Regions from separate parts of the Pseudomonas sp. FG29 genome, predicted to be linked through region 2. Evidence: predicted binding sites of a transcription regulator. Region 2 holds the regulator's gene; the other holds the start of a gene.

Region 1 (14,767 bases), on a different contig from region 2:
ATCAGGCCGGTCATTACGCCAATTTCCTTGCTGAAACGCTGTGGCACCAACTGGAACACTGCACCATTACCGGCGCCGAGGCCGAGCATGGCGACGACGAACAAGGCCAGTGCCGCGTTTGAACTGGGCAGGTTGAAGCCAACGATGGCAATGCACGACGAGGCGATGGCATACATCATCAGTAGACTGCGGATGCCGCCGATGCGATCGGCCAGCGCGCCGCCCAGTGGGCGCAGCAGGCTGCCAGCGAAGACGCAAGCCGCCGTGTAGTAGCCGGCAGTCACCGGGTTGAGCTGGTATTGGTCGCTGAAGTAGCCGGGCAGGGCACTGGCCAGGCCGATGAAGCCGCCAAAGGTGATGCTGTAGAAGAACATGAACCACCAGCTATCCCGATCACCCAGGGCTTTGAGGTAGTCAGCGAGCGCTTTGGGTTTGGGGCGGTTGGGGGCGTTGCGTGCCAGTAAGGCAAAGACCACCAGCGTCACCAGCAGCGGTAGCAGTGCCCAGCCGAAAACGTTCTGCCAGCCGAACAGGGTCGCCAGGCCCGGGGCGAACAGCGCCGCCAGCACGGTGCCGGAATTGCCCGCGCCGGCGATGCCCATGGCCTTGCCCTGGTGCTGTGGCGGGTACCACTGCGAAGCCAGTGGCAAGGCCACGGCGAAGGAAGCCCCCGCGAAGCCGAGGAACAGCCCCAGCAGCAAGGCCTGTTCATAGCTGCCGATGCCGATTCGCCAGGCACCGAACAGCGCCACGATGACCATCACCTGGCCGATCAGCCCGGCGGTTTTGGGCGAAAGTCGATCCGCGAGAAAACCCATGAGCAGGCGCAGTACCGCCCCGGCGAGAATCGGCGTGGCCACCATCAGGCCGCGTTGCTGGGCGTTCAGTTGCAGGTCGGTGGCAATCTGCACGGCAAGCGGGCCGAGCAGGTACCAGACCATGAAGCTCAGGTCGAAATAGAGAAATGCTGCAAACAGGGTTGGGGCATGGCCGGCCTTCCAGAAACTCGTGTTCATCGATCACCTCGTCAGCTTGATGAGCCCGACAGACAGGGACGCGTGAGAGTGGACACGGCGGCCTTGCCTGCTGAGCTACGCGTATTGGCGCAGTTCGTGGCCAGGGCCACAGCAGGTTCGAACGAATGGCGAGGGCTCGTATCAGGAGACCGACGCCAGCCCCGAGCATTGGGGCGGGCACAAAAAACGCCGCTCCACCACAAGCCCTGAGGCTGGGTGAGGCGACGTCGTTGTCGTGCGGAAGGTGGCCGCCGTTGGCTACCTTGGAACCAATCTAGCAAGAGGCGCGCCAGAAGATGCTAGCGCCGCTGGCGCGGGTTTCCTGGATGTGCAGGCCGTCGATGTGCGGTGCCTTCTGCTCCGCATTGGGGCGCTCAGCGCTGCGCTTGCACCGTTGCGCTGCCGGTGGCGGTCGCGGTTGCGTGCGTGGGCTGGGGCAGGACGAGAAGCGGCCAGGCCGACAGGCTGGCGATCAGGGCAGCACGTTGAGCTCGTTTGCGCATGGCTGGCATTGCTGTCGCTCCCAGGGAGCCCGCCCCTGTCAGGCGAGCATTGTGCTGATGTGTTCAGGCACCCCGGAGCAAGTGTCAGGCCAAGCGGTGGCTTAGCCCGTTATGCGATTGACCTTGGGGAACTTGGCGCTGAAGGTTTCCGGCATCGGCACCACCTTCGAGGCTTGGTAATCGAAGAAGACGAATCCCGACTTGGCCATTGCCACCAGTGCGCCGTCGGCTGGCCGACTGATGCGAAACGTGATGTCGCCGCCGTACTTGTTGAAGTCCATCACGCCGACCTCGAACAGCAACTGGTCACGGGCATGGGCTTCGGCGCGGTAGGTGGTGGCCAGGTCGGTGACGATGATGCCGGTACCGCTGCCATCGGTCTCACGGATGCCGAATTCGAAGAGAAAGCGCGCCCGCGCCTCGGAAATCATCGAGATCATCGAATCATTGCCCAGGTGGTTGGCGCCGTTGATATCGGTAACCCGCACGGTGAGGTGAGTGCTGTAGCAGTATTGATCTTCGGGGAAGTCCAGCGTCAGACGGGCCATGTTCAGGTTTATCCGGGGCAAAGTGGCGATTGTAAGCTGCCGCTACGCTCAACGGTGCAAGGTGTTCAGGTGATAAAACGTGACGCGGCCACCCTCGTTGCTCGGGCCGCTGTTGTCCTGAATGTAGGCGCCAGCCTTGAAATACAGCAAATCATTGCTCCAGGCGCTGCTCAGTTGGCGGTAGTACGAGCCTTTGTCGCCGTCGGCGCTCTCGACCCGAATGCCCAGGCGACCGCTCGATGTCAGGCGCAATTCGTAGCTGAAGCGCTCGTTCAGGTCGATACCGTCTGCGATCAGGATGTTCTTCACCTCGGTGTCGCCCGGGTGTAGGCGCAGCAATGCTTCCAGGCGGCCGACTCCGGCGCTGTTGCGGTAGTACTGCAGCTTGACGAGTGGATCGTTCTGGCTCCCTGCAGCGTCGGTGCTATGGATTTGCCCCACCACGACCTTGCTGCGGCTGGGTATCTGATTGACCGTGAGTACGGCGCTGAGATAGTTGTCGGCACCGGCGTAGAGCCAGTTGTCCAGGGCACCGTCGCTTTGCGTTTCGCGCAATTCGCTGCGTGGGTAGATGGCATCCTCGCTGGTCGAGCCGGTTACCGGCGCCCAGAAGGTGACGCTACCGTCGTCATTGCGCCTGAAATACTGGCTTTGATAGCCATTGTTCAGGCGTTCGGTGCTAATGGTGGTCGGTGTTGAGTCGGTTGGAATCGACAGGTTCCAGGTGGTGAGATCGAGCACGCTGAGGGCCTTTCTTGAGGATCGGAAACTCCCTTTCGTGTCTCAGCGAAGCGATTGGTTCCGCTGCTCATGCCCGATTTAGAGCGCTTCGATAGTGGCCAATAGCTGCTCGAAGGCGCAAGCGATGGACGCTCGCGTTCGCCTCTGGCTGCGGACGGGTTCCAGATGCTTTCAGGAAGCAGGCACGCTGCGCGCCTCGTCGACGAAGTCGCGTAGCCATCGCAGCACCTCGACCGCCTCCCAGCGGGCGGGATCGAACAAGGCATAGGCCTGCCCCTGATAGCCGACCACATCGAGTTGCCGGTGGTAGCCGGCACGTTGCAGCAGGGCCTCGATCTCGGCGAAGCAGGTATTGAAGTGCAGGCGATTGAAGGGCGTGCGGCCTTCCATTACCAGGCCCTCTCGCTGCAGTTCCTCGACCATGCCACGCACTCGTTCCAGCGGCATGCGGTTCACCTGATGCTTCACCTGCAATACGTCCAGCATGTTGATGCTCCTGTGCAAACGGTCATTGATCTGTCGTTCAAGCCTAAACTAAAAGTACTGTACAAATAAACAGTATCGAGTAATAGTTGGGTCACTGCAGCAACATCGACCCGCCCGATCCCTGAAGGGCGCCCTGATGAGAGGAGTGACAGGCAATGCAACAGATGCTCATGACGATTGTGCTATTGGCGATGCTGGGTGGGTGCGCGCAACCCCAGGTCGAGCGCCCCCAGGCCAATGGTGCCTATTTGGTCATCGACGGCGAGCAGGCCTGGGCCGTCCTGGTTTCCGACGGTCGGCGCATAGAAGAGGCGGGCAAGGTGCTGGATGTCATCCACTTGCCTGGGTACCACTCGGCCGTGGCGGCCAGCTATGTAATCGAGACCCCTAACTGCGGCAAGTTGCAGTGGCTCACCGAGCGCCATGGCGAGGCCGAGGGTGAAACGACCCTGGTGTTCAATGAGGCACTGGAGAGCCCGCAGTGCGTGTTGTCTCAGGCGCTGAGTCGCAATTGGACGGCTTTGGATTATTCCGGCTGAAATGAAAAGGGCGCCTGTGCCAGACTGTGTGAAAACTACTACGCTTGGCCATGCTGCGTTAAAAAACGGCTCAAAATGCTCATTTACAGCTCGTAAACTGCGCTTTTTCGCCGTTTTTTGCCTTGCCTGACCTTCGCTCGCTACGTTTTCACACGGTCTGTGTGCGGCGCCCTCGTTTCACTCGTTATCGGCTTTGACTTTTTTCGCCGGCAACAATCCATCTGCTCTGAACATGGCCTTGATGCCCCGCAGTGCCTGACGAGTACGATCCTGGTTCTCGATCAGGGCGAAGCGCACATGGTCGTCACCGTAATCGCCGAAGCCCAGGCCTGGTGATACGCAGACCTTGGCCTCGGCCAGCAGCTTCTTGGCGAACTCCAGCGAGCCCAGGTGAGCATAGGCCTCGGGAATCTTGGCCCAGATGTACATCGAGGCCTTGGGGTTCTCGACCATCCAGCCGATCTCGTGCAGGCCCTTGACCAGCAGGTTGCGGCGCTGGCGATACTGCTCGGCGATATCGCGCACGCATTGCTGGTCGCCTTCCAGAGCGGCAATGGCGGCTACCTGCAGCGGGGTGAAGGTGCCGTAGTCGTGGTAGCTCTTGATCCGCGCCAGGGCGCTGACCAGTTCCGGGTTACCAACCATGAAGCCGATGCGCCAGCCGGCCATGTTGTAGCTCTTGGACAGGGTGAAGAATTCCACCGCGATGTCCTTGGCGCCCGGCACCTGCATGATCGATGGCGCTTTCCAGCCGTCATAGACGATGTCGGCGTAGGCCAGGTCGTGCACCACCAGCACGTCGTACTGCTTGGCCAGGGCGACCACGCGCTCGAAGAAGTCCAGCTCCACGCACTGCGCGGTAGGGTTGGAGGGGAAGCCGAGGATCATCATCTTTGGCTTCGGGATCGACTCGCGGATGGCGCGTTCCAGTTCGTTGAAGAAATCCACACCCGGCACCAGCGGCACGGAGCGCACCTGCGCGCCGGCGATCACCGCACCATAGATATGGATCGGATAGCTGGGGTTGGGCACCAGCACGGTGTCGCCATGATCGAGGGTAGCCAGCATCAAATGGGCCAGGCCTTCCTTGGAGCCGATGGTGACGATGGCCTCGCTTTCCGGGTCGATCTCCACCGCGTAGCGCTCCTGATACCAGCGCGAGATGGCGCGGCGCAGGCGCGGAATACCGCGGGAGGTGGAGTAGCCGTGGGTGTCTTCACGCTGGGCAACCTGCACGAGCTTTTCGACGATGTGCGGCGGAGTCGCACCGTCGGGGTTGCCCATGGAGAAGTCGATGATGTCCTCACCGCGACGACGTGCGGCCATCTTCAGTTCAGCGGTGATGTTGAAAACGTAGGGGGGGAGACGATCGATGCGCGCAAAGCGGCGCTTGGCGTTATCAGCCATGATTTCCTCGAGAGACGTAAGCGCCCGGAACCGTCCGAGCGACGTTGGCCACTGCTGTAGCCGCCGCCGACAATACTTCGCGATGAATAGGGCTGTCCAGTACAGTCAGGCGCTGCGCAGGCGTAACAGTCAGCCCCCGAGCATGTCGTGCATGGCGATGATCTGTTCGGCCACCTGGATCAGCTTCTGCTGGCGGCTCATGGCCTGGCGGCGCATCAGGGTGTAGGCCTCTTCTTCGTCGCAGCTTTTCATCTTCATCAACAGGCCTTTGGCCAGTTCGATGCGTTTGCGTTCGGCCAACTGAGCATCACGCGCCTGAAGTTCGGCGCGTAGCGCCTGGTCGCTTTCGAAGCGGGCCATGGCGACGTCGAGGATCGGTTGCAAGCGTTGCGCATGGATACCTTCGACGATGTAGGCGCTGACGCCGCTCTTGATCGCCTGGCGCATCACGCCGGGGTCGTGCTCGTCGGTGAACATGACGATGGGGTGAGGTTGGTCACGCGTGACCAGCACCACCTGTTCCATGACATCGCGGCCTGGGGATTCGGTGTCGATGAGGATCACGTCGGGGCGCACGGCTTCGACGCGAGCGGGCAGGTCGATGGTCAGGCCGGATTCGTCGATTACCTCGAAGCCCGCCTCGATCAGCGCGTTCTTCAGGCGGCCGACTTTTTTCGGGGTGTCATCGATCAGCAGGATGCGCAGCATGATGGGCTCTCCTGCACGTCAGGCGCTGAGCGCGGGGTGGTCGGTCATGGCATGCAGGGCGAAGCTGCGCGCGTAACCTGCCGGATCGCTGCCATCCCAGCGTGGACCGTCCTTGAGCATGCTGCTGCGCATCGGTCCGGGGCAGGCGATGCCCAGTGCCTCTGCAGCCTGTCGGTAGAGTTCCAGTTGTTGCACCTGCCGGGCGATGCCGAGGTAGTCCGGATCCTCGCGCAGCAATCCCCAGCGACGGAACTGGGTCATGAACCACATGGCATCGGACAGGTAGGGCAGGTTGACTGCGCCCTCGCCGTGAAAGCGCAGGCGATGGGCGTCTTGCCAGGCGTTGCCGAGACCGTCCTGATAATGGCCGAGAAAGCGCGGCAGGATCGCGGACAACGGCGCATCGACATACTCGCTGCCGCTGAGCAGTTGCGCCGTGCTGCGTCGATTTTCCTCGTTGGCATCGATGAATTGGCTGGCTTCCAGGACGGCCATGATAAGGGCGCGCACGGTATTGGGGTACTGCTCAACGAAGGCGCGGGTGCTGCCAAGTACTTTCTCTGGATGATCCGGCCAGATCGCCTGGGTAGTGGTGAGCATGCAGCCGAGATCGTCCTCTACGGCCTTGGCGGTCCAGGGTTCGCCAACGCAGAAGCCATCGATACGCTGCGCTTTCAGGTGCTCGATCATCTGTGGCGGCGGCACCACCACGCTGTCCACATCCTGCAGCGGGTGAATGCCTTGGCTGGCAAGCCAGTAGTAGAGCCACATGGCATGGGTGCCGGTGGGGAAGGTCTGGGCAAACTTCATGCGTGCGCTGCTTTGGTGCGTGCGCTGTGCCAGTGCCTCACCGCTGGTCACGCCGGCCTGTTGCAGGGCTCGCGACAGGTTGATGCTCTGCCCATTCTGATTGAGGCCCATGAGTACCGCCATGTTGCTCGGCATTCCACCGTCGAGCCCCAACTGTACGCCATAGATCAAGCCGTAGAGGCAGTGAGCGGCATCCAGTTCGCCACTGATCAGGCGATCGCGCAAGGCGGCCCAGGATGCCTGGCGCTGCAGGCGCAGGCTAAGGCCGTGCTTTTCGGCAAAGCCCTGAGTGGCCGCGACGACCACGGATGCCGAATCGCTCAAAGCCATGAAACCGATGTTCAACACGCGCTTTTCCGGGGCGCCGCTGCCATGCGCCCAGGCCTGGTCAGCGTCGCGTGGGGTGTCGAGTTCGCTCATTGGGTGTCCTTGCAAGCTTGCCGCCGCCGCTCATTGGCCAAGCGTCAGCCATAAAAAAACGTCGTACCGGCACCTACCTGTAGCGCAGGCATGCACCAGAACGACGCCATTGTCGAAAGCGCCTTCCACCGTTGGAAGGGCGTATGTCTCGCAACGAAGCAATGCCTATGCCAGGCCGTAGAGGTCGAGCAAGGCAGGCACAAATGAAAAGCCCCGCACGGGGCGGGGCTCTTTTCAAACGCTAGAGGATCAGGCCTGAACGACCGGGATCTTGGCGCTTTCGGCGGCTTCGCGGAACTCGGCGATCTGATCGAAGCTCAGGTAGCGGTAGACGTCGGCAGCCATGCTGTCGATGTCCTTGGCATACTGCAGATACTCCTCGACGGTCGGCAGTTTGCCGAGAATCGAAGCCACTGCGGCCAGCTCAGCCGAAGCCAGGTAGACGTTGGTGGCGTCGCCCAGGCGGTTCGGGAAGTTACGGGTCGAGGTGGAGACCACGGTGGAACCGGTCTGTACGCGCGCCTGGTTACCCATGCACAGCGAGCAGCCTGGCATTTCCATGCGCGCGCCAGCCTTGCCGTAGATGCCGTAGTAGCCTTCTTCGGTCAGTTGGTGAGCGTCCATCTTGGTTGGCGGGGCCAGCCACAGACGGGTCGGAATGCCGCCCTTGACCTTGTCCAGCAACTTACCGGCAGCACGGAAGTGACCGATGTTGGTCATGCACGAACCGATGAACACTTCGTCGATCTTGTCGCCAGCGACGGTGGACAGCAGACGGGCGTCGTCCGGGTCGTTCGGCGCGCAGAGTACCGGCTCCTTGACGTCGGCCAGATCGATCTCGATCACGGCGGCGTACTCGGCATCGGCGTCGGCAGCCAGCAGCTCTGGCTTGGCCAGCCAGGCTTCCATGGCTTGGGCGCGGCGCTCGAGGGTGCGCGGATCACCGTAGCCTTCGCTGATCATCCAGCGCAGCAGGGTGATGTTGGACTTCAGGTACTCGGCGATCGATTCTTCCGGCAGCTTGATGGTGCAACCGGCAGCGGAACGCTCGGCGGAGGCGTCGGACAGCTCGAAAGCCTGCTCGACGGTCAGCTCGTTGAGACCTTCGATCTCCAGGATGCGGCCGGAGAAGATGTTCTTCTTGCCTTTCTTCTCGACAGTCAGCAGGCCTTGCTGAATGGCGTAGTAAGGAATGGCATGTACCAGGTCACGCAGGGTGATGCCTGGTTGCAGCTTGCCTTTGAAGCGCACCAGCACCGATTCCGGCATGTCCAGCGGCATGACGCCGGTAGCAGCGGCGAAGGCCACCAGGCCGGAACCGGCCGGGAAGGAAATGCCGATCGGGAAGCGGGTGTGCGAGTCACCGCCGGTGCCGACGGTGTCCGGCAGCAGCATGCGGTTCAGCCAGCTGTGGATGATGCCGTCGCCCGGACGCAGGGATACGCCGCCACGGGTGCGGATGAAATCCGGCAGGGTGTGGTGGGTGGTGACGTCGATCGGCTTCGGATAGGCGGCGGTGTGGCAGAAGGACTGCATCACCAGGTCGGCGGAGAAGCCCAGGCACGCCAGGTCTTTCAGCTCGTCGCGGGTCATCGGGCCGGTGGTGTCTTGCGAGCCGACGGTGGTCATCTTCGGTTCGCAGTAGGTGCCCGGACGTACGCCTTGGCCTTCCGGCAGACCGCAGGCGCGACCAACCATCTTCTGTGCCAGGGTGAAGCCTTTGCCGCTGTCAGCCGGTGCTTCCGGCTTCTTGAACAGGTCGCTAGCGCCCAGGCCCAGTTCGGCACGAGCCTTCTCGGTCAGGCCACGGCCGATGATCAGCGGGATACGGCCGCCAGCGCGGACTTCGTCGAGCAGCACTTCGGTTTTCAGTTCGAAGTTGGTGACCAGCTCATCGCTGCCATGACGGCGAACTTCGCCCTTGTACGGGTAGACGTCGATGACATCGCCCATGGCCAGGTTGGTGCAGTCGAATTCGATCGGCAGGGCGCCGGCATCTTCCATGGTGTTGTAGAAGATCGGGGCGATCTTGGTGCCGAAGCAGAAGCCACCAGCGCGCTTGTTCGGCACGTAGGGGATGTCGTCACCGAAGAACCACAGCACCGAGTTGGTGGCGGACTTACGGGAAGAACCGGTACCGACCACGTCACCGACGTAGGCAACCGGGAAGCCTTTGGCGCGAACGGCTTCGATCTGCTTCAGCGGGCCAACCGAACCCGGCTGCTCGGGCTCGATGCCGTCACGGGCCATCTTCAGCATGGCCAGGGCATGCAGCGGGATGTCAGGGCGCGACCAGGCGTCCGGGGCAGGGGACAGGTCGTCGGTGTTGGTTTCGCCAGGCACCTTGAACACGGTCAGGGTGTACTTCTCGGCGATGGCCGGACGGGCCTTGAACCACTCGCCGTCAGCCCAGGATTGCATCACGGCCTTGGCGTTGGCATTGCCAGCCTTGGCTTTCTCGGCGACGTCGTGGAAGGCGTCGAACATCAGCAGGGTGTGCTTGAGTTGCTCGGCGGCAACAGTGGCCAGTTCGGCGCTGTCCAGCAGTTCGACCATGGTGGCGATGTTGTAGCCGCCCTGCATGGTGCCCAGCAGTTCGACGGCACGGGCCTTGCTGATCAGCGGGGAGGAGGCTTCGCCCTTGGCGACAGCGGAGAGGAAACCGGCCTTGACGTAGGCGGCTTCGTCGACGCCTGGCGGCACGCGATTGGTGATCAGATCCAGCAGGAATTCTTCTTCGCCAGCCGGCGGGTTCTTCAGCAGTTCGACCAGGCCAGCAGTCTGCTCGGCGTTCAGCGGCTGGGGAACGATTCCCAGGGCGGCACGCTCTTCTACGTGTTTGCGATAGGCTTCAAGCACAGTATTACCCTCATCAGTGGTCCCAAAGGGTTGTCCGGGACGCGATCCAGAAAGCCATGAACCAAGCGCATTTCGGCTTTATGGGCCGAGCAGCCGAGGTTTCACGAGTTTCTTCCAGAAGCTGCTTTCAAAGTTTTACGCCTGTAGGACGGTAGCGTTGCTGGTCGATGCAGACGTTCGGGGGGACTCCAAACGGCTGCATCGCCATCGTACCTACAAGGATCGACTGTGCTCGTGACGCTTTGAAAACAGCTTCCAACGGACATTGGCGCCTTAAAAGGCGGGCCGATTCTACTGGAAAGCGCAGATAAAGTTAAGCCGATGTCCAGCGCTCGCCAGGGGTGAACTGGATTAGACAAAGGGCTAAGATGCGGGGCCGTTCTGCCTTTCGTATCGCCCTGCCATGTCCAATCAGCGTATCAAGACACCTTGCGTAGGTCTTTGCTCGACCGTCTACGGCGATGTCGTCTGCCGCGGATGCAAGCGTTTCCATCACGAAGTGATCAACTGGAACAGCTATGACGAGCAAGAGAAGCGTGCGGTCTGGTCTCGTCTCGAGGCGCTCCTTGTGCAGGTCATGACGGCCAAGCTGGAGGTCTTCGATGAGGGGCGCCTGCGGACGCAGCTCGAGCAGCGGCAGATCCGCTTCCTGCCGCAGCAGTCCCCTTACTGCTGGGCTTACCAGTTGATTGCGCGCGGCGCGCGGATGATCAATCAACTGGAGGCCTATGGCATGGTGCTGCTGCCGGAGTTTCGCGGTTGGGCACTAACCGAGCTGCGCGATGCCATCGACCGCGAGTTCTTCCTGTTGTCCGAGGCGCATTATGAGCGCTATATCGCGCCAAAGTTTCTCCGCGAAGGGCTGGAGCTGCGGGTCTAGTCCGCTTTCTGGATAAAGAAAAATGCCGCTCGTTGCTGAGCGGCATTTTCGTTTCCGGCATGGGTCAGCGCTGTGCCACCAGTTCTTCGAGGTGAGCGATGACTTCATCTGGCTTGAGCACCAGGGCATCGCTTTCCAGCGAATCCAGCACCACTTCCGCCGTGTTGCCGATCAGCGCACCGGAAAGGCCGGTGCGAGCGACCGTACCGATTACCGTGACCGCCGCCTTGAGTTGATGGGCGACCTGCGGGATCAGGACGTCTGCCGGGCCTTCCACGACATGCAGGCGTTCGTCGCTGATGTCGTATTCGGCCTGGAAGCTTTTGCATTGCTCACGGTAGCGAGCCTCGATGGTTTCCTTGAGCTGGAAGGTTGGGTCGGCAGCGGAGAGCATCGGCGATGGGTGAGCGGCAATCACATGCAGATCGCCCTTGGCCAGGCCGGCGATGTCGTAGCCATGACTGATGATGCCGGCATGCAGCGTGCGGTGCTCGCTGTCGGCGTTGCCGACGTCGACGGCGGCGAGAATGATGCCGCCGGTCCAGGGCGTGTCGGTCTTGACCATCAGCACCGGGCCCGGGCAGTAGCGCAGCAGTTTCCAGTCCTCCGGGGTGAGGATCGCCTTCTTCAAGGGGTTGTCCGGCAGGTGTTGCTTGACCACCAGGCCACAGCCTTCGGCTTGCTGGATGGCGATGATGGTCTGGTGCAGGTTGTCATGCCAGGCTTGCTGGGTGGTGACGCTGAAGCCTTCCTGGGCCAGGTTGCTGCGCAGGTCGTTGAGCAGGGCACTGTGATCGCCCTTCTTGTCACAGACCAGCAGGTGCAGGTGCGACTGGGTGACGCCTGCTATCAGTTTTGCCCGCTTCAGGGCGAGGCCTTCGGGATGCTGGGGCTCCACCACCACCAGAATGCTACGGATCGCTTGCATGATCGTCTCCCTGAGAATGAACATCGATCGTTCAACTATAGGTGCGTCGTCGCCAGCGACTTCTTGACCTGTATCAAGCGCGCTGGTCGTGTGGCCTGCCACTCGTATAATGGCCCGCCATGTTCAACCTCGCCAGCACCGAGAGCGCTTCAATCATGATGTCAAATGCCCAGCATGTTCCGAGTAATACCGAGGAACCTGTCACTATTCTGCAGGAAATTCTCGCGTTTCTCGGTGGCGTTGCTACCCCCGACGCCTGGCTGGACGAGGCCCTGCGCCAGCAGGAAATCCTTCTGCTCGACCACCGCAACCTGGAATACAAGGCCGCGCAAACGGCCCTGAGTCTGATGGGGCGTTACCTGACCAAGACCGAATTGACCGCGAGAATGTCGCGTTTGGCCCGTGAGGAACTGGTGCACTTCGAGCAGGTGAGCAAGATCATTCGCGGGCGTGGTATCGAGGTTCGCCATGTTTCGGCCTCGCGCTACGCCGCCGGCCTGCGGGCCTTGTTGCGCGGTGGCGAGGTGGAGCGGCTGGTGGACGTGCTGGTGGTCGGTGCCTTCATCGAGGCGCGTTCCTGTGAGCGCTTCGCCGCGCTGGTGCCGCGTCTGGATGCCGAGCTGGCCAAGTTCTACGCCGGCTTGCTGGAGAGTGAAGGGCGCCACTACCGCGGCTATCTCAAGCTTGCCTATCTGTATGGTGACGCCGCTGACGTGGATGCGCGTATCGAGGTGGTGCGTGCGGTGGAGCAGGAACTGATCACCTCGCCGGATGAGCAGTTCCGTTTCCACAGTGGCATACCCCTTTAGCGCTCTACATCAGCAGGTACCCGCCGCTGTCGGCGGCGCCAGCGAGGCCTTGTCCCCGCGCAGGATGAGCAACGCCAGTAGCACCAGCAGCGAGGAAATGCCGGCCAGAGCGAAGAACACGCTTTCCAGTGAACCGGTGGTGTCGCGCACATAGCCGGTCAGCAGATTGCCCAATGCTCCGCCCAGGCCGAAAGTCACCATGCAGATACCACTGATCTGCATGGTGGCTGTGGATGCGTAGCGGCGATTGACCCAGCCGGCGACGATGCCCCACATCGGGAAATACATCAGGCCATAACCAAAGCCCGCCGCCAGTGCCCAGCGCCCTGGATCCTGGGCAAAGGCCCAGAGGCCCAGTGCAAAAATGCTGAAGATCACCAGCAGTGCCATGCCATGGCCCTTGCGGTCGGCCAGTCTGCCAATGATCAGGCCGGCGAGCATGCCGGTGCCGCCTACCATCGCCCAGGTATAACCGCCCAGCGTGGCTGGCAAGCCGAGTTCATCCAGATAGGTGTTGAGCCAGTAGGAGAAGGGCATGGTGGTGAACCCGACCAGCAGGCAGATCAGGCAGGCGATCAGGGCGGTGCGCTCACCGAGGATGGCAGCCAGCAGGCGGCGGGGCGCAAGCATCGCCTCGTGATTGTCCTGCTGCGCTCCCTGCATCTTCGGCAGGTGCCGCAGCAGGTGCCAGGTCAGGCACACCACCAGCGCGCCGAACAGCGAGGCGAGCTGCCAGCTCATCTGCCAGCCGAGCGCCGGTACCACCAGCAGTATCAGCAGGCCGTTGATGGCATACCCCCAGGCCGTACCGCTGGACGCGCAGGAGAGGTAGGTGGCGCGATCCTCGGGGCGGGCGCAGCGGCTCAGAATCTCGACGATGCAGCCCCAGCTGATCGCAGCGCTGGCCGCCAGGCAGGTCAGCACCAAGCTGATGACGATGGGGGCGCGCAGTTGCGACATCATGAACAGCAGGCAACTGCTGATGATGCCGGTCAGCAGTGCCAGGCGGCTGGTGCCCAGGTGATGGCCAAGCGTGCCCAGCAGCAGGGCGCCGCCCAGATAGGCCAACTGGGTGAGGGCGCCGATGGTCGCCAGTTGCCAGGCACTGAAGCCGATCGATGCCCCCATGAAGGGCAGTACGGCAGCGAACAGGAACATGCCGAATCCATGGCTGACGATCTGGTTCAAGGCGAACGTGGCGGGCATCCGCATGGATTCTGGCTCCGAGAAGGTTGGCTGGGCATCCGCAGGCAGCGGATGGTGCCTAACATAGAGACTTGCCAGAGTTCGCGGAAACGATAAATATTGATCGCCGCCTTCAACAAAGCTGAATTCTGCGATGCGCGACCTGCCCATAGCCCTGCTGCGTACCTTCGTGGTGGTCGCCGAGACGCTCAACCTGACCAGTGCGGCCTTGCGCCTGCATCGCGCCCCGTCGACCATCAGCATGCAACTCAGCCGTCTGGAGGCCCTGGTGGCGACCGAGTTGCTGCAGCGTGGGCAGTACGGCGTGCGGCTGACGCATGCCGGGGAGCAGTTGAAAGCCCACGCCCAGCAATTGCTCAACCTGCATGACCGCGTGCTGGGAAGCTTTCGCCATGCCGATGTGGGTGGGCGGGTGCGCCTGGGCACCCATGACCAGTACGCCACGCGCACGCTCACGCCGCTGTTGGAAGCCTTCGTGCTGAGTTATCCCGAGGCCAGCCTGGAGGTGCTCTGTGATCATCGCCCCGAATACCTGGCGGCACGCGTGGCAGAGGGCAAGCTGGATCTGGCGTTGGCGGAGATGTCCGTGGCTTCCGGCGGCGGGAACCGGTTGTTTCGCGATCAGTTGGTCTGGGTGCGCACCGATGCCCATGCGCTCCACGAGCGTACGCCCTTGCCGCTGGCGGTATTCGTCGAGGGTTGCCTGCACCGTGACTCGGCCTGCCTGGCACTCGCCGCAGCCGGCATTCCTTACCGCATCGCCTTTGCCAGCCAAAGCCGCGCCGGGGTATTGGCTGCGGTGCGTGCCGGGATAGGGGTAGGCATCGTGCCACGTTCGACCCTGGAGCCGGATCTGCGGGTGATCGAAACCCTGCCTGGGCTGCCCGCGACGGATATCACCCTGTTT
Region 2 (14,767 bases):
GCCGAGCTTGCTGGCGGGCTTTTCAGCCATCTGCTGGCGGCGATCTCGGGTGGCAACCTGTATCGCCATTCCTCCTTCCTCGAAGGCGCACTGGGCCAGCGTCTTTTCCCTGAGTGGCTGAGCCTCGACGAGCGCCCGCACCTGCCGCGCGCGCTGGGCAGTGCCACCTTCGATGGTGACGGCCTGGCGACCTATGCCAAACCGTTCGTGGAGAAGGGCGAGCTGGTGTCCTACGTACTCGGCACCTACTCCGGGCGCAAGCTGGGCCTGCCCAGCACCGCCAACTCCGGTGGTGTGCACAACCTGTTCGTCACTCATGGCGACGAAGACCAGCAGGCGCTGATTCGCCGCATGGGGCGTGGACTGCTGGTCACTGAGCTGATGGGGCATGGGTTGAACCTAGTGACGGGCGATTATTCCCGTGGCGCGGCGGGCTTCTGGGTGGAGAATGGCGAGATCCAGTTCCCCGTGCAGGAAGTCACCATCGCCGGCAACCTGCGTGACATGTTCCGCCAGATCGTTGCCGTTGGCCGTGATCTGGAGCGCCGCGGCAATATCTGCACCGGCTCGGTGCTGATCGAGAAGATGACAGTCGCCGGTAGCTAAAGCGGCAGAAACGACAAGGCCACCCGTAGGTGGCCTTGTCGTTTGTCAGGCACTCATTCGCCTTCGTCGAAGTAGTTTTCGATCAGTGCGACCACGGCATCCATGGCCTCCTGATCCTGTTCGCCTTCGGTATGCAGGTGCACACTGGTGCCCTTGCCGGCTGCCAGCATCATCACGGCCATGATGCTCTTGCCATCGACCAGGCTGTCGCTGCTGCGGCCAATGCGCACCTGACAGGGATAACGGCTGGCGACACCGACGAACTTGGCGGCGGCACGGGCATGCAGGCCAAGTTTGTTGATGATGGTGATTTCGCGGGTTGGCATCGCGGCAGGGATTCCTTAGCTGAGGTCGCGGTGGCGAACCTGGACGTTCTTCAGTGACCGTTTCAGCGCTTCGTTGAGGCGGCTGGCCAGATAGACCGAGCGGTGATGGCCGCCGGTACACCCAATGGCAATGGTCACATAGGCGCGGTTGCTGGCAGCGAAGCGTGGCAGCCATTTGTCCAGATAGGCGAGGATATCCTGATACATCTCCTCGACTTCCGGTTGTGCCGCGAGGTAGTCGATGACCGGCTGATCGAGCCCGGAAAAATCGCGCAGTTCAGGTTTCCAGTAGGGGTTGGGCAGGCAGCGCGCGTCGAACACCAGATCGGCGTCCACGGGCATGCCACGTTTGAAGCCAAAGGACTCGACGAGAAAGGCCGTCCCCGTCTGTGCCTGCCCTAGCAGGCGCAGCTTCAGCGCGTCGCGCAACTGGTAGAGGTTCAGGCGAGTGGTATCGATGCGCAGGTCGGCGAGATCGATGATCGGCGCCAGCAACTGCGTCTCGTAGGCGATGGCCTCGGCCAGCGAGCGATGTTCGTTGGTTAGCGGATGACGCCTGCGGGTTTCCGAGAAGCGCTTGAGCAGGGTGTCGTCTTCGGCGTCGAGGTAGAGCACCTCACAGCGGATGCCGCGCTTGTTGACCTCGCTGAGCAACTCGGGAAAGCGGCGCAGCTGGCTCAGCAGGTTGCGTGCATCGATGGACACCGCAACCTGTGGCAGCAGCAGGTCACTGTGCGGCAGAAAACGCTCGGCCAGCTCTGGCAACAGGCTCGCCGGCAGATTGTCGATGCAGTAGAAACCGTTGTCTTCGAGTACATCGAGGGCGGTGCTCTTGCCGGAGCCGGAGCGACCGCTGACGATGATCAGGCGCATGATTATTGACCGTTCTGGATGTCCACGACGACCTGATAGAGCGCCTCGCTGGTCGGCGCCTGACGCAGGCGTTCGCGGACGTCCTGGCGGTCGAGCATGCTGGCGATCTGGCGCAGGAGTTCCAGGTGCGCGTCGGTAGCAGCCTCTGGCACCAGCAGCACGAACAGCAGATCGACCGGTGCACCGTCGATGGCGTCGAAGTCGACGGCCGTGTCGAGGCGCAACAGGGCACTGATCGGGGCGCTGCAGCCAGCCAGGCGGCAATGGGGAATGGCGATACCGTTGCCGAAACCGGTAGAACCGAGTTTCTCGCGGGCAATGAGGCTTTCGTAGATGTCCTGGTTATCCAGGTCAGCAAGATCACGAGCAACCAGGCTGGCGATCTGTTCGAGCACGCGCTTCTTACTGCCGCCCGGCACGTTCACCAAGGAACGGCCGGGGGTCAGGATGTTTTCAAGTCGGATCATGGAGGGGAAATGTCAGCGGGCTGTAGCGCCTTGCAGGCGGTCGAGCTGCTTTTCCTTGTGCTTGATGAGTTGACGGTCGAGTTTGTCGGCCAGCAGGTCGATGGCGGCGTACATATCCGTATGCTCAGCGTTGGCGACGACCTCACCGCCGGCAACGTGAAGGGTGGCTTCGATCTTTTGCTTGAGCTTCTCGACTTCCATGATCACCTGAACGTTGGTGATCTTGTCGAAGTGGCGTTCCAGTCGGCCGAGTTTCTCGCCGATGTAGTCACGCAGGGCGTCGGTCACATCCAGCTGATGTCCACTGATGTTGACTTGCATACCGCTTTCTCCTTGTTGCCTTGTGTAAGAGGCAGGTCATGAGTCGACCTACCACCGGAACACCTTGGCCTGTTCGCGTGTGCGATCAGTCTGGCTTGCTCACATCAGGCGCTTGCGTTCACTGGATGGTGCGATACCGAGAGACTCGCGGTATTTGGCAACTGTCCGACGGGCGACCTGGATGCCTTGTGCCTCCAGTAAACCAGCGATCTTGCTGTCACTCAACGGCTTTTTCGCGTTTTCTGCGGCGACCAGTTTTTTGATGATGGCGCGGATCGCGGTGGACGAGCATTCGCCGCCTTCGGAGGTGCTGACGTGGCTGGAGAAGAAATATTTCAGCTCGTAAATGCCACGTGGGGTATGCATGAATTTCTGCGTGGTGACGCGCGAGATGGTCGACTCGTGCATGCCCACCGCTTCGGCGATGTCATGCAGCACCAGGGGCTTCATGGCCTCGTCACCGTAGTCGAGGAAGCCGCGTTGATGTTCGACGATCTGCGTGGCCACCTTCATCAGGGTCTCGTTGCGGCTCTGCAGACTCTTGATGAACCAGCGCGCTTCCTGCAACTGGTTGCGCATAAAGGTGTTGTCGGCGCTGGAGTCGGCGCGTTTGACGAAGCCGGCGTACTGCGCATTGACGCGCAGACGCGGCATGGCCTCTTGGTTCAGTTCCACCAGCCAGCGGTCGTTGTGCTTGCGCACGATGACGTCCGGCACCACGTATTCCGGTTCGCTCGATTCGATCTGCGAACCCGGGCGCGGGTTGAGGCGCTGGATCAGGTCGATGACCTGCTTGAGCTCGTCTTCCTTGAGCTTGGTGCGGCGCATCAATTGGGCATAGTCACGGCTGCCGAGCAGTTCCAGGTGATCGCTGACCAGACGCTGGGTTTCGGTCAGCCAGGGCGTGCTGGCAGGCAACTGACGGAGTTGCAGGAGCAGGCATTCACGCAGATCACGGGCGCCGATGCCGGCTGGCTCGAATTGCTGGATGCGGTGCAGTACGACCTCGACTTCATCGAGTTCGATGTCCAGTTCGGGGTCGAAGGACTCGGCCACTTCCTCGAGGGTTTCCTCCAGGTAGCCGTCGTTGTTGATGCAGTCGATCAGGGTGGCGGCGATCAGCCGATCCTTGTCCGACATCGGTGCGAGGTTGAGTTGCCACAGCAGGTGGCTGTGCAGGCTTTCACCAGTGGAGGTGCGGGTGGTGAAGTCCCACTCGTCATCATCGTTGCTGGGCAGGCTGCTGGCGCTGGTCTGGTAGATGTCTTCCCAGGCAGTGTCGACCGGCAGCTCGTTGGGAATGCGTTCGCCCCACTCGCCTTCCTCCAGGTTATCAACCGTCGGAGTGGCTTCCTGGTAGCTCTCTTCCTTGCTCGGCGCGGGGGCAGCGCTTTCGGCGCCATCGGCCATCGGGTCGCTGTTGTCGAAGTCGTCGCCATCTTCCTGGCGCTCGAGCATGGGGTTGGATTCCAGCGCCTCCTGGATCTCCTGCTGAAGATCCAGAGTAGACAGTTGGAGGAGGCGGATAGCCTGTTGCAGCTGCGGTGTCATCGTCAGCTGCTGGCCCATCTTGAGGACTAGCGAAGGTTTCATTGCAGACCTTAATTTACTGGCGAGTTACGCCTTCCACATCAGGGCGCCGAAGCGCCGCCAGGAAGCAAATTATATGCCTGAAAAACGCTCATTTGCCTAGGGGCTGTCCTATTCCTGTCATGTAAATGCAGGTCATTTACAGACGGAACTCGTGGCCCAGGTATACCTCTTTCACGGTCTGGTTGGCGAGGATGGTCTGAGCATCGCCTTCTGCGATCAGTTGCCCGTCGTTGACGATGTAAGCAGTCTCGCAGATATCCAGGGTTTCGCGCACGTTGTGATCGGTGATCAGAATGCCGATGCCCTTGGCCTTGAGGTGATGGATGATCTGCTTGATATCGCCTACCGAGATCGGGTCGACACCGGCGAAGGGTTCGTCGAGCAGGATGAACTTCGGATTGGTGGCCAGGGCGCGAGCGATTTCCACGCGGCGGCGTTCACCGCCAGACAGGCTCATGCCCAGGCTGTCGGCGATATGGTGGATATGGAATTCCTGCAGCAGGTTCTCCAGTTCCGCCTGGCGGCCGCTGCGATCCAGATCCTTGCGCGTTTCCAGAATGGCCATGATGTTGTCGGCCACCGACAGCTTGCGGAAGATCGAAGCTTCTTGGGGCAGGTAGCCGATACCCGCGCGGGCGCGGCCATGCATGGGCTGGTGGCTGACGTCCAGATCATCGATCAGCACGCGCCCCTGATCGGCCTGCACCAGGCCGACGATCATGTAGAAGCAGGTGGTCTTGCCGGCGCCGTTGGGGCCGAGCAGGCCCACGATCTGGCCGCTTTCGATGTTCAGGCTGACGTCGCGTACGACCTGGCGACCCTTGTAGCTCTTGGCCAGATGCTGGGCTTTGAGAATAGCCATTACTGTTGCTGATCCGCAGGTTTGTTCTTCGGCTGGATGACCATGTCGATGCGCGGACGCGGCATGCTCACGTTGTTACCGGTGGCACGGCCCGCATTGACGATCTGGCGGCGGGTGTCATAGACGATTTTCTCGCCTTCGAAGGTGTTGCCTTCCTGGATCACCTTGGCCTGGTCGATCAGAACGATGCGCTCGTTGCTGGCGAAGTACTGAATGGTCTTGCCGTAGGCTTTGACGATCTCCTTGTCCACGGCCGGCTTCTGCTCGTAATAGGCGAGGTTGCCCACCGAGGTGAATACGTCGATGTCGCCGCTGGCGGTTTGCGTGATGGTCACGGTGTCGCCGGTGATCTTCAGGGTGCCCTGAGTGATGATCACATCGCCGCGGTAGACCGCTACGCCCTGCTTGTCATCCAGCTCTGCCGTGTCGGCCTGGATGCGGATCGGCTGGTCGCGATCGGAGGGCAAGGCCCAGGCGGCCGCGCTTCCCAATGCGGCGCCGAGGCTGATAATCAGGGGGAGGGTATTAACGAACCTCATGCTGGCCTCTTACGTTGGACTGCAGGATCATCCTGCTGTCATTCAAGTACGCTTTCATTCCTTGTGCCGTGGTCACCCCGTTGGCCGCAACGATTCTAACGGCTTGCTCGGTCTGCGCATATTCCTTGTCAGGAATCACGGTCATGCGGCTGCTGGTGATGATGGTCGGACGATTCTTGGCGTCGGTACGGGCGATACGTACATCGTCGATCAACTCGACTTCCGCTCCGCCGGGCGATACCTCGGCGCGCTTGCTGGTCACTTTCCAGGGCAGGTCGGTGCCGCGATAGAGATCCAGTTGAGGGTTCTCGACCTGGGTAACATCAGTGCTCTTGAGGTGTTCGAGTTTGTCGGCCGTCATGCGGTAATGCAGTTTGCCGTCGTCCTGGAACTGCACGGTATGAGCGCCGACTGCATAGAAGTCGATGACGTCATCGCTGGCGGCTTGCTGCGCCGTGCCGGCGCTTTCCGGTGCGATGTTCCAGTAGCCCAGCGCGCCGACCAGTACGGCGATCAGGGCGAAGATCAGGAGGTTGAGTGCTTTGCGCGGCATGCTGTGCCCTACAGGTAAGCGGCTTGTGCCGCGTCCAGCGTGCCTTGGGCACGCATGATCAGTTCGCAGAATTCGCGGGCGGCGCCCTCGCCGCCGCGGGCTTGGGTTACGCCATGGGCGTGCTGGCGGACGAAGCCGTCGGCGCTGGCCACGGCCATGCCGAGTCCGACCCGGCGAATCACCGGTAGGTCCGGCAGGTCGTCGCCAAGGTAGGCGACCTGTTCATAGCTTAGGCCGAGTTCGGCGAGCAGGCCGTCGAGGACGACGAGTTTGTCTTCGCGGCCCTGAAACAGATGCTGGATACCGAGATTGTTGGCGCGGCGTTCGACCACCGGCGTCTTGCGGCCGCTGATGATGGCGGTGCGTACGCCCGAGTTCATCAGCATCTTGATGCCGTGGCCGTCGAGTGTGTTGAAGGTCTTGAACTCGCTGCCGTCTTCCAGAAAGTACAGGCGGCCATCGGTCAGGACGCCGTCGACGTCGAATACGGCCAGTTTTACGGCGCGTGCACGTTGTAGCAGGGTATTCATCACATCACTCCTGCGCGCAGCAGATCGCCGAGGTTGAAGGCGCCCACTGGGCGATTCTTCTCATCGACAACCACCAGTGCGCTGATCTTGTTGTCTTCCATGATTTTTAGAGCCTCTGCCGCGAGCATTTCCGCATGCACCGTCTTGCCGTGGGCGGTCATGACCTCGTCGATACTGGCAAGACGCACGTCGATGCCCTTGTCCAGGGCGCGGCGCAGGTCGCCATCGGTGAAGATGCCGGCCAGGCTCCCGTCATTTTCCAGGACGGCGGTCATGCCCAGACCTTTCTGGGTCATTTCCAGCAGGGCGTCGCGCAGGCTGGTGCCGCGTTGCACCAATGGCAGCGTATCGCCCGCATGCATGACGTTCTCTACCTTGAGCAGCAGGCGCCGACCCAGTGCGCCACCTGGGTGAGAGAAGGCGAAGTCTTCGGCGGTGAAACCGCGCGCTTCGAGCAGGGCGATGGCCAGTGCATCACCAAGTACCAGGCTGGCCGTGGTAGAAGAGGTGGGGGCCAGGTTCAGCGGGCAGGCTTCCTGCGATACGCGGGCATCCAGATTCACCTCTGCGGCCTTGGCCAGCGGCGATTCCGGGTTGCCGGTCATGCTGATCAGGCGGATGCCCAGGCGCTTGATCAGGGGCAGCAGGGTGACGATCTCGGCAGTGCTGCCGGAGTTGGACAGCGCCAGGACGATGTCGTCACGGGTGATCATGCCCATGTCGCCGTGACTGGCCTCGGCCGGGTGCACGAAGAAGGCCGCGGTGCCGGTACTGGCCAGGGTCGCGGCGATCTTGTTGCCGATATGGCCCGACTTGCCCATGCCCACCACAACCACACGCCCCTTGGCGCCCAGGATCATTTCGCAGGCCTTGACGAAATCGGTGTCGATGCGTGGCAGCAGTTCCTGCACCGCCTCGAGTTCCAGGCGGATGGTGCGGCGGGCGGTTTCGATCAGGTCGTGGGGCTTGTTCATTGGGAAGCGTAAGCGGCTTTTTACGAAAAAGGCGGAGATTATACCGATAAAGCGTGTCCTACTCACCCTCTACGAAATGCAGAGTAGTCCGCAAAGCTGTCGTGAATCTGAACGCGAAAAACGGGCGCGCTGGGCCAGTATCGCGGCAAATGCTATAGTCCGCCGCCATTTCGGCCATCCAGCAGCTGTGTCTCCGTGCATGGGAGGTGGCGTCTGCCAGGAAGGCTTGATTTTCAAGGAGTCTAGATGAGCGCCGAACACGATTACGCGATCGAGCTGCAAGGCGTCAGTTTCCGGCGTGGGGCGCGGGCCATTTTCGACAATGTCGACATCCGCATTCCGCGCGGCAAGGTCACCGGCATCATGGGGCCCTCCGGTTGCGGCAAGACCACGCTATTGCGGTTGATTGCCGCGGAGTTGCGTCCGGCCGCCGGTGATGTGCGGGTCGCCGGTGTCAGTCTGCCCAAGCTGTCGCGTGAAGAGCTTTTCGACATGCGCAAGCAGATGGGCGTGCTGTTCCAGAGTGGCGCGCTGTTCACCGACCTCGACGTCTTCGAGAACGTCGCCTTTCCGCTGCGGGTGCACACTCAGCTGCCGGAAGAGATGATTCGGGACATCGTCTTGCTCAAGCTGCAGGCCGTTGGTCTGCGCGGTGCAGTCGAGCTGATGCCTGACGAGTTGTCCGGCGGCATGAAGCGGCGCGTGGCCCTGGCGCGTGCCATTGCCCTGGATCCGCAAATCCTTCTGTATGACGAGCCATTCGTAGGGCAGGATCCGATCGCCATGGGCGTCCTGGTGCGGCTCATTCGTCTGCTCAACGATGCATTGGGTATTACCAGTGTGGTGGTGTCCCATGACCTGGCCGAAACTGCCAGCATTGCCGACTATATCTATGTCGTTGGCGATGCTCAGGTGCTGGGGCAGGGAACGCCGGCCGAGCTGATGGACTCCGATAATCCGCGAATCCGTCAGTTCATGAAGGGGATTCCGGATGGCCCGGTACCCTTCCACTATCCGGCTGCCGACTATCGCGACGATCTGTTGGGGAGACTTTGATGCGCAAGACTTCTCCGCTCGAACGGCTGCGCCTGTTCGGTCGTGCGGGTATCGACGTGGTGGCGACGCTGGGGCGCTCGGTGCTCTTTCTCGGTCATGCCGTGTTCGGTCGCAGCAGTGCCGGCAAGCCGCTGCAACTACTGATCAAGCAACTCTACTCGGTGGGCGTGCTGTCGCTGGCGATCATCGTGGTGTCTGGCGTCTTCATCGGCATGGTGCTGGCTCTGCAGGGTTACAACATCCTGGTCAGCTATGGCTCCGAGCAGGCGGTCGGGCAAATGGTCGCGCTCACGCTGTTGCGCGAATTGGGGCCGGTGGTAACGGCATTGCTGTTCGCCGGGCGCGCTGGCTCGGCGCTGACTGCCGAGATCGGCAATATGAAATCCACCGAACAGCTCTCAAGTCTGGAGATGATCGGTGTCGACCCGCTCAAGTACATCGTTGCGCCGCGCCTGTGGGCGGGTTTCATCTCCATGCCGCTGCTGGCCATCATCTTCTGCGTGGTCGGCATCTGGGGCGGAGCGATGGTTGCCGTGGACTGGTTGGGTGTCTACGAGGGTTCGTTCTGGGCCAATATGCAGAACAGTGTTTCCTTCCATGACGATGTGCTCAATGGCGTGATCAAGAGCATCGTCTTCGCATTCGTGGTGACCTGGATCGCCGTGTTCCAGGGTTACGACTGCGAGCCCACTTCCGAAGGTATCAGCCGCGCGACCACGCGTACCGTGGTGTACGCCTCGCTGGCCGTGCTCGGGCTGGACTTCATTCTGACCGCTTTGATGTTTGGAGATTTCTGATGCAAAACCGCACGCTGGAGATTGGTGTCGGCCTGTTCCTCCTGGCCGGCCTGCTGGCCCTGCTGCTGCTGGCCTTGCGCGTCAGTGGCCTGAGTGTCGGCGCGGCCACTGATACCTACAAGGTCTACGCCTACTTCGACAACATCGCCGGGCTGACCGTGCGCGCCAAGGTGACCATGGCTGGCGTGACCATCGGCAAGGTAACGGCCATCGATCTGGATCATGACAGCTATATGGGGCGTGTGACCCTGGAGCTGGACAGCGATGTCAACAACCTGCCGGAAGACTCCACGGCTTCGATCCTGACGGCTGGGCTGCTCGGTGAGAAATACATCGGGATCAGCGTCGGCGGCGACGAAGCCGTGCTCAAGGATGGCAGCACCATCCACGACACCCAGTCCGCGCTGGTGCTGGAAGACCTTATTGGTAAATTCCTGCTCAATTCGGTCAATAAAGACGAAGCCAAGTGATGAGGGCTCAAAACATGCTCAAGACCCTGCGTAACTCCTTGCTGGCCATGCTTGCCGTCATGCCTTTGCTGGCATTTGCGGCGCCCAGCGCTCATGAGGTGGTGCAGCAAACCACCGATAAGCTGCTGACCGACCTCAAGACCAACAAGGAGCAGTACCGCAGCGACCCTGCGGCCTTCTATCAGGCGCTGAATGACATCCTCGGCCCGGTGGTCGATGTCGACGGCATTTCGCGCGGCGTCATGACCGTGCGCTATTCGCGCCAGGCCTCCGCCGAGCAGATGAGCCGTTTTCAGGAGAACTTCAAGCGAGGTCTGATGCAGTTCTATGGCAACGCGCTGCTGGAATACAACAACCAGGACATTCGCGTACTGCCGGCCAGCACGGGGCAGGACGCCGAGCGTGCCTCGGTGAACATGGAAATTCGCGACGGCAAGGGCGTGGTCTACCCGCTGTCCTACACCATGGTGGCGCAGGATGGCACCTGGAAGATGCGTAATGTGATCATCAACGGCATCAACGTCGGCAAGCTGTTCCGTGACCAGTTCGCCCAGTCGATGCAGAACAATCGCAATGATCTGGACAAGGTCATCGACACCTGGGTCGACACCGTGGCGCGGGCCCGCGAGGCCAGGAGCGAGTCGTGAGTCAGGCCGCCATCGTCGAGCGTGCGCCTGGTGAGCTCGCGCTCAGTGGGGTGATCGATCATGTCAGCGGGCCGGTCTTGCGCGAGCAGGGCCAGCGCCTGATCAAGGGCGGTAGTGCGCCGCTGGTGCTCGATTGCAGCGCGGTGAGCAAGTCCAACAGCGTTGGCCTTTCCCTGCTGCTTGCCTTCATGCGCGATGCGCAACAGGTGGGGCGGCCGCTGAGTATTCGTGCCTTGCCCGAGGATATGCGCGAGATGGCCCAGGTCAGCGCGTTGCTCGAGTTGCTGCCGTTGCAGGCCTGAATCAAGCCCTCCGTCAGCGGTGCGTCGTGCGGGGTTCGCAGGCGAGGGGCTTTTTTGTATGATGGCCGACCCGCGGGCCCAGGGCCCAACTGCGTCAATCGAGGTCGAGCATGCAGGCTGCAGAAGTGAAAAGCCTCCTAGAGGAAAAACTCCCGAATACCCAGGTGGAAGTGGAAGGCGAAGGCTGCAACTTCCAGCTCAACCTGATCAGCGACGAGCTGGCCGCTCTCAGCCCGGTCAAGCGTCAGCAACAGATCTATGCCCACCTCAATGCCTGGATCGCCGATGGCAGCATCCATGCCGTGACCATGAAATTCTTCAGCCGAGCCGACTGGGCCGCGCGTTCCTGAGCCTGCGGGCGACGAGACTCCTATGGACAAACTGATCATTACCGGTGGCGTGCGCCTCGATGGCGAAATTCGCATTTCCGGTGCCAAGAACTCTGCGCTGCCGATCCTGGCCGCCACGCTGCTGGGTGACGAGCCCGTCACCATCTGCAACCTGCCGCACCTGCACGATATCACCACCATGATCGAGCTGTTTGGTCGCATGGGCATCGAGCCGGTGATCGACGAGAAACTCTCCGTCGAGGTAGACGCGCGCTCGATCAAGACCCTGGTCGCGCCCTACGAGCTGGTCAAGACCATGCGCGCCTCGATCCTGGTGCTCGGGCCGATGGTTGCCCGTTTCGGTGAAGCCGAAGTGGCGTTGCCCGGTGGTTGCGCCATCGGTTCGCGTCCGGTCGACCTGCACATTCGTGGCCTCGAGGCCATGGGCGCGAAGATCGACGTGGAAGGCGGCTATATCAAGGCCAAGGCGCCGGAAGGCGGCCTGCGCGGCGCGCACTTCTTCTTCGACGTGGTCAGCGTGACCGGCACCGAGAACATCATGATGGCTGCGACCCTGGCCAAGGGGCGTAGTGTGCTGGAAAACGCCGCGCGTGAGCCTGAGGTCGTCGACCTGGCCAACTGCCTGATCGCCATGGGGGCGAAGATCCAGGGCGCCGGTACCGATACCATCATCATCGATGGCGTCGAGCGCCTGCATGGCGCGCGCTTCAATGTCATGCCCGACCGTATCGAAACCGGTACCTACCTGGTCGCTGCTGCCGTCACCGGTGGCCGCGTCAAGGTCAAGGACGCCGATCCGTCGACCCTGGAAGCCGTGCTGGCCAAGCTGCAGGAAGCGGGCGCCGAGATCACCACCGGTGCCGACTGGATCGAGCTGGACATGAAGGGCAAGCGCCCCAAGGCCGTCAACCTGCGTACCGCACCGTACCCCGCATTCCCCACTGACATGCAGGCGCAGTTCATCGCGTTGAACGCGGTGGCCGAAGGCACCGGCACCATCATCGAGACGGTGTTCGAGAACCGCTTCATGCACGTCTACGAGATGCACCGCATGGGCGCCAATATCCTGGTCGAGGGTAATACCGCTGTCGTGACCGGCGTTGGTGCACTCAAGGGCGCGCCCGTGATGGCCACCGACCTGCGCGCTTCGGCGAGTCTGGTGCTGGCAGCGCTGGTGGCTGACGGCGACACGCTGATCGATCGCATCTACCACATCGACCGTGGTTACGAGTGCATCGAGGAAAAACTGCAGTTGCTCGGCGCTAAAATTCGTCGCGTTCCGGGCTGATTGCCCGCGTTCGTTGTCGTAGGGCCGCTCCCTGTCGGAGCGGTCGCTTCCGCTCAAGGAAACCGTTTCATGCTGACCATCGCCCTGTCCAAAGGCCGCATTCTCGATGACACCCTGCCGTTGCTGGCAGCGGCAGGCATCGAGCCGACCGAGAACCCGGACAAGAGCCGCAAGCTGATCATCCCCACCACCCAGGATGACGTGCGCCTGCTGATCGTGCGGGCTACCGATGTGCCGACCTACGTCGAGCATGGCGCGGCCGACCTAGGCGTCGCCGGCAAGGACGTGCTGATGGAGTACGGCGGGCAGGGTATCTATGAGCCGCTGGATCTGCAGATTGCCCAGTGCAAGCTGATGACCGCTGGCAAGGTCGGCGCGCCGGAGCCCAAGGGGCGTCTGCGAGTGGCCACCAAGTTCGTCAATGTTGCCAAGCGCTACTATGCCGAGCAGGGCCGCCAGGTCGACATCATCAAGCTGTACGGCTCAATGGAACTGGCACCGCTGGTGGGCTTGGCCGACAAGATCATCGACGTAGTCGACACCGGCAACACCCTGCGTGCCAACGGTCTGGAACCGCAGGAATTGATCGCCACCATCAGCTCGCGGCTGATCGTCAACAAGGCCTCGATGAAGATGCAGCACGCGCGCATCCAGGCGCTGATCGAAACCCTGCGTGGCGCCATCGAGGCGCGACACCAAGGCTGATTCCTCACCGCGACTTCTGGTCGCGGCAGCCTATCCGTGTCATAGCCATTTTTCTTGGGTGCCCGCACGGTGGGCTTGCTACATTACGGGCGCCCGAGAAACCGCCATTTAATGAGGCTTTCGCTATGACCGCACCCGTTGCCATCCGCCGACTCAACGCCGCCGACACGGACTTCGCGCGTCATCTGGATCATCTGCTGTCCTGGGAAAGCGTCTCCGACGATGGCGTCAACCAGCGCGTGCTGGAAATCATCCAGGCCGTGCGCGAGCGCGGCGACGCTGCTCTGGTCGAGTACACCCAGCGTTTCGATGGCCTGGAGGTCGCCTCTATGGCCGACCTGATCCTGCCGCGCGAGCGCCTGGAACTGGCCCTCACTCGTATCAGCCCGGCTCAGCGCGAGGCGCTGGAAGTCGCTGCCGAGCGCGTGCGCAGCTACCACGAGAAGCAGAAGCAGGATTCCTGGCGCTATACCGAAGCCGACGGCACCGTGCTGGGGCAGAAGGTCACCCCGCTGGATCGCGCCGGGCTGTACGTGCCGGGCGGCAAGGCCTCCTATCCGTCCTCGGTGCTGATGAACGCCATCCCGGCCAAGGTGGCTGGCGTGCCCGAGGTGGTGATGGTGGTGCCGACGCCGCGTGGCGAGATCAACGAGATCGTGCTCGCCGCTGCCGCCATCGCCGGCGTTGACCGCGTGTTCACCATCGGTGGCGCCCAGGCTGTTGCCGCGCTGGCCTATGGCACCGAGAGCGTGCCGCCGGTGGATAAAATCGTCGGCCCTGGCAACATCTACGTGGCCACTGCCAAGCGCCATGTGTTCGGCAAGGTCGGCATCGACATGATTGCCGGCCCGTCGGAAATCCTGGTGGTCTGCGACGGCCAGACCGATCCCGACTGGATCGCCATGGATCTGTTCTCCCAGGCCGAGCACGACGAGGACGCCCAGTCGATCCTGGTCAGCCCGGATGCCGCCTTCCTCGATCGCGTGGCGGAAAGCATCGCCAAGCTGCTGCCGACCATGGAGCGTGCCGAGATCATCCGCACCTCGCTGGAAGGCCGGGGGGCGCTGATCCAGGTGGCCGACATGGCGCAGGCCATCGAGGTGGCCAACCGCATCGCGCCGGAGCACCTGGAGCTGTCGGTGGCCGATCCGGAAGCCTGGCTGCCGCAGATCCGTCACGCCGGCGCCATCTTCATGGGCCGTTACACCGCCGAAGCGCTGGGCGACTACGTGGCCGGGCCGAACCATGTGCTGCCCACTTCCGGTACCGCGCGTTTTTCCTCGCCGCTGGGGGTGTACGACTTCCAGAAGCGCTCGTCGATCATCTTCTGCTCGCCGGATGGCGCGTCGGAGCTGGGCAAGAGCGCTTCGGTGCTGGCCCGTGGCGAGTCGCTGACCGCGCACGCACGCAGCGCCGAGTACCGCATCAAAAACTAGCGGCTTATGTAGGGTGGACAACGCTTCGCGGTTTCCACCCCAAGAGAATCCAAGCATTCGAGGAGAGAAGGG

Evidence for each region. Region 2 encodes sigma-54, which starts transcription at its own class of promoters, with help from an activator protein. Its sites were predicted from a motif close to ANTGGCATNNANNTTGCTNT; they were not measured.
Region 1: ACODS1_RS04885 (CmpA/NrtA family ABC transporter substrate-binding protein) is a predicted target of sigma-54. The motif match lies at 7,334-7,353, and genes of this name have one in related genera.

Annotation. Positions count from the first base shown of each region.
Region 1 is NZ_JBMDJU010000002.1:323,688-338,454, reverse strand. Features, by position in the region: gene ACODS1_RS04920 (nitrate/nitrite transporter) at 1-1,016, opposite strand, end outside; gene ACODS1_RS04915 (thioesterase family protein) at 1,621-2,067, opposite strand; gene ACODS1_RS04910 (polysaccharide lyase family 7 protein) at 2,116-2,808, opposite strand; gene ACODS1_RS04905 (transcriptional regulator) at 2,980-3,294, opposite strand; gene ACODS1_RS04900 (hypothetical protein) at 3,450-3,833, shown strand; gene alaC (alanine transaminase) at 4,011-5,240, opposite strand; gene ACODS1_RS04890 (ANTAR domain-containing response regulator) at 5,370-5,948, opposite strand; gene ACODS1_RS04885 (CmpA/NrtA family ABC transporter substrate-binding protein) at 5,967-7,178, opposite strand; gene acnB (bifunctional aconitate hydratase 2/2-methylisocitrate dehydratase) at 7,428-10,037, opposite strand; gene ACODS1_RS04875 (DUF1289 domain-containing protein) at 10,441-10,917, shown strand; gene ACODS1_RS04870 (universal stress protein) at 10,982-11,845, opposite strand; gene ACODS1_RS04865 (MiaE family protein) at 12,001-12,654, shown strand; gene ACODS1_RS04860 (MFS transporter) at 12,664-13,860, opposite strand; gene ACODS1_RS04855 (LysR substrate-binding domain-containing protein) at 13,994-14,767, shown strand, end outside.
Region 2 is NZ_JBMDJU010000007.1:42,974-57,740, forward strand. Features, by position in the region: gene pmbA (metalloprotease PmbA) at 1-606, shown strand, start outside; gene ACODS1_RS09910 (HPr family phosphocarrier protein) at 660-932, opposite strand; gene rapZ (RNase adapter RapZ) at 948-1,805, opposite strand; gene ptsN (PTS IIA-like nitrogen regulatory protein PtsN) at 1,808-2,272, opposite strand; gene hpf (ribosome hibernation-promoting factor, HPF/YfiA family) at 2,285-2,593, opposite strand; gene ACODS1_RS09930 (RNA polymerase factor sigma-54) at 2,693-4,186, opposite strand; gene lptB (LPS export ABC transporter ATP-binding protein) at 4,323-5,048, opposite strand; gene lptA (lipopolysaccharide transport periplasmic protein LptA) at 5,048-5,587, opposite strand; gene lptC (LPS export ABC transporter periplasmic protein LptC) at 5,574-6,140, opposite strand; gene ACODS1_RS09950 (KdsC family phosphatase) at 6,149-6,670, opposite strand; gene ACODS1_RS09955 (KpsF/GutQ family sugar-phosphate isomerase) at 6,670-7,644, opposite strand; gene ACODS1_RS09960 (ATP-binding cassette domain-containing protein) at 7,891-8,700, shown strand; gene mlaE (lipid asymmetry maintenance ABC transporter permease subunit MlaE) at 8,700-9,497, shown strand; gene mlaD (outer membrane lipid asymmetry maintenance protein MlaD) at 9,497-9,967, shown strand; gene ACODS1_RS09975 (MlaC/ttg2D family ABC transporter substrate-binding protein) at 9,982-10,614, shown strand; gene ACODS1_RS09980 (STAS domain-containing protein) at 10,611-10,916, shown strand; gene ACODS1_RS09985 (BolA family protein) at 11,027-11,266, shown strand; gene murA (UDP-N-acetylglucosamine 1-carboxyvinyltransferase) at 11,289-12,554, shown strand; gene hisG (ATP phosphoribosyltransferase) at 12,624-13,259, shown strand; gene hisD (histidinol dehydrogenase) at 13,385-14,695, shown strand.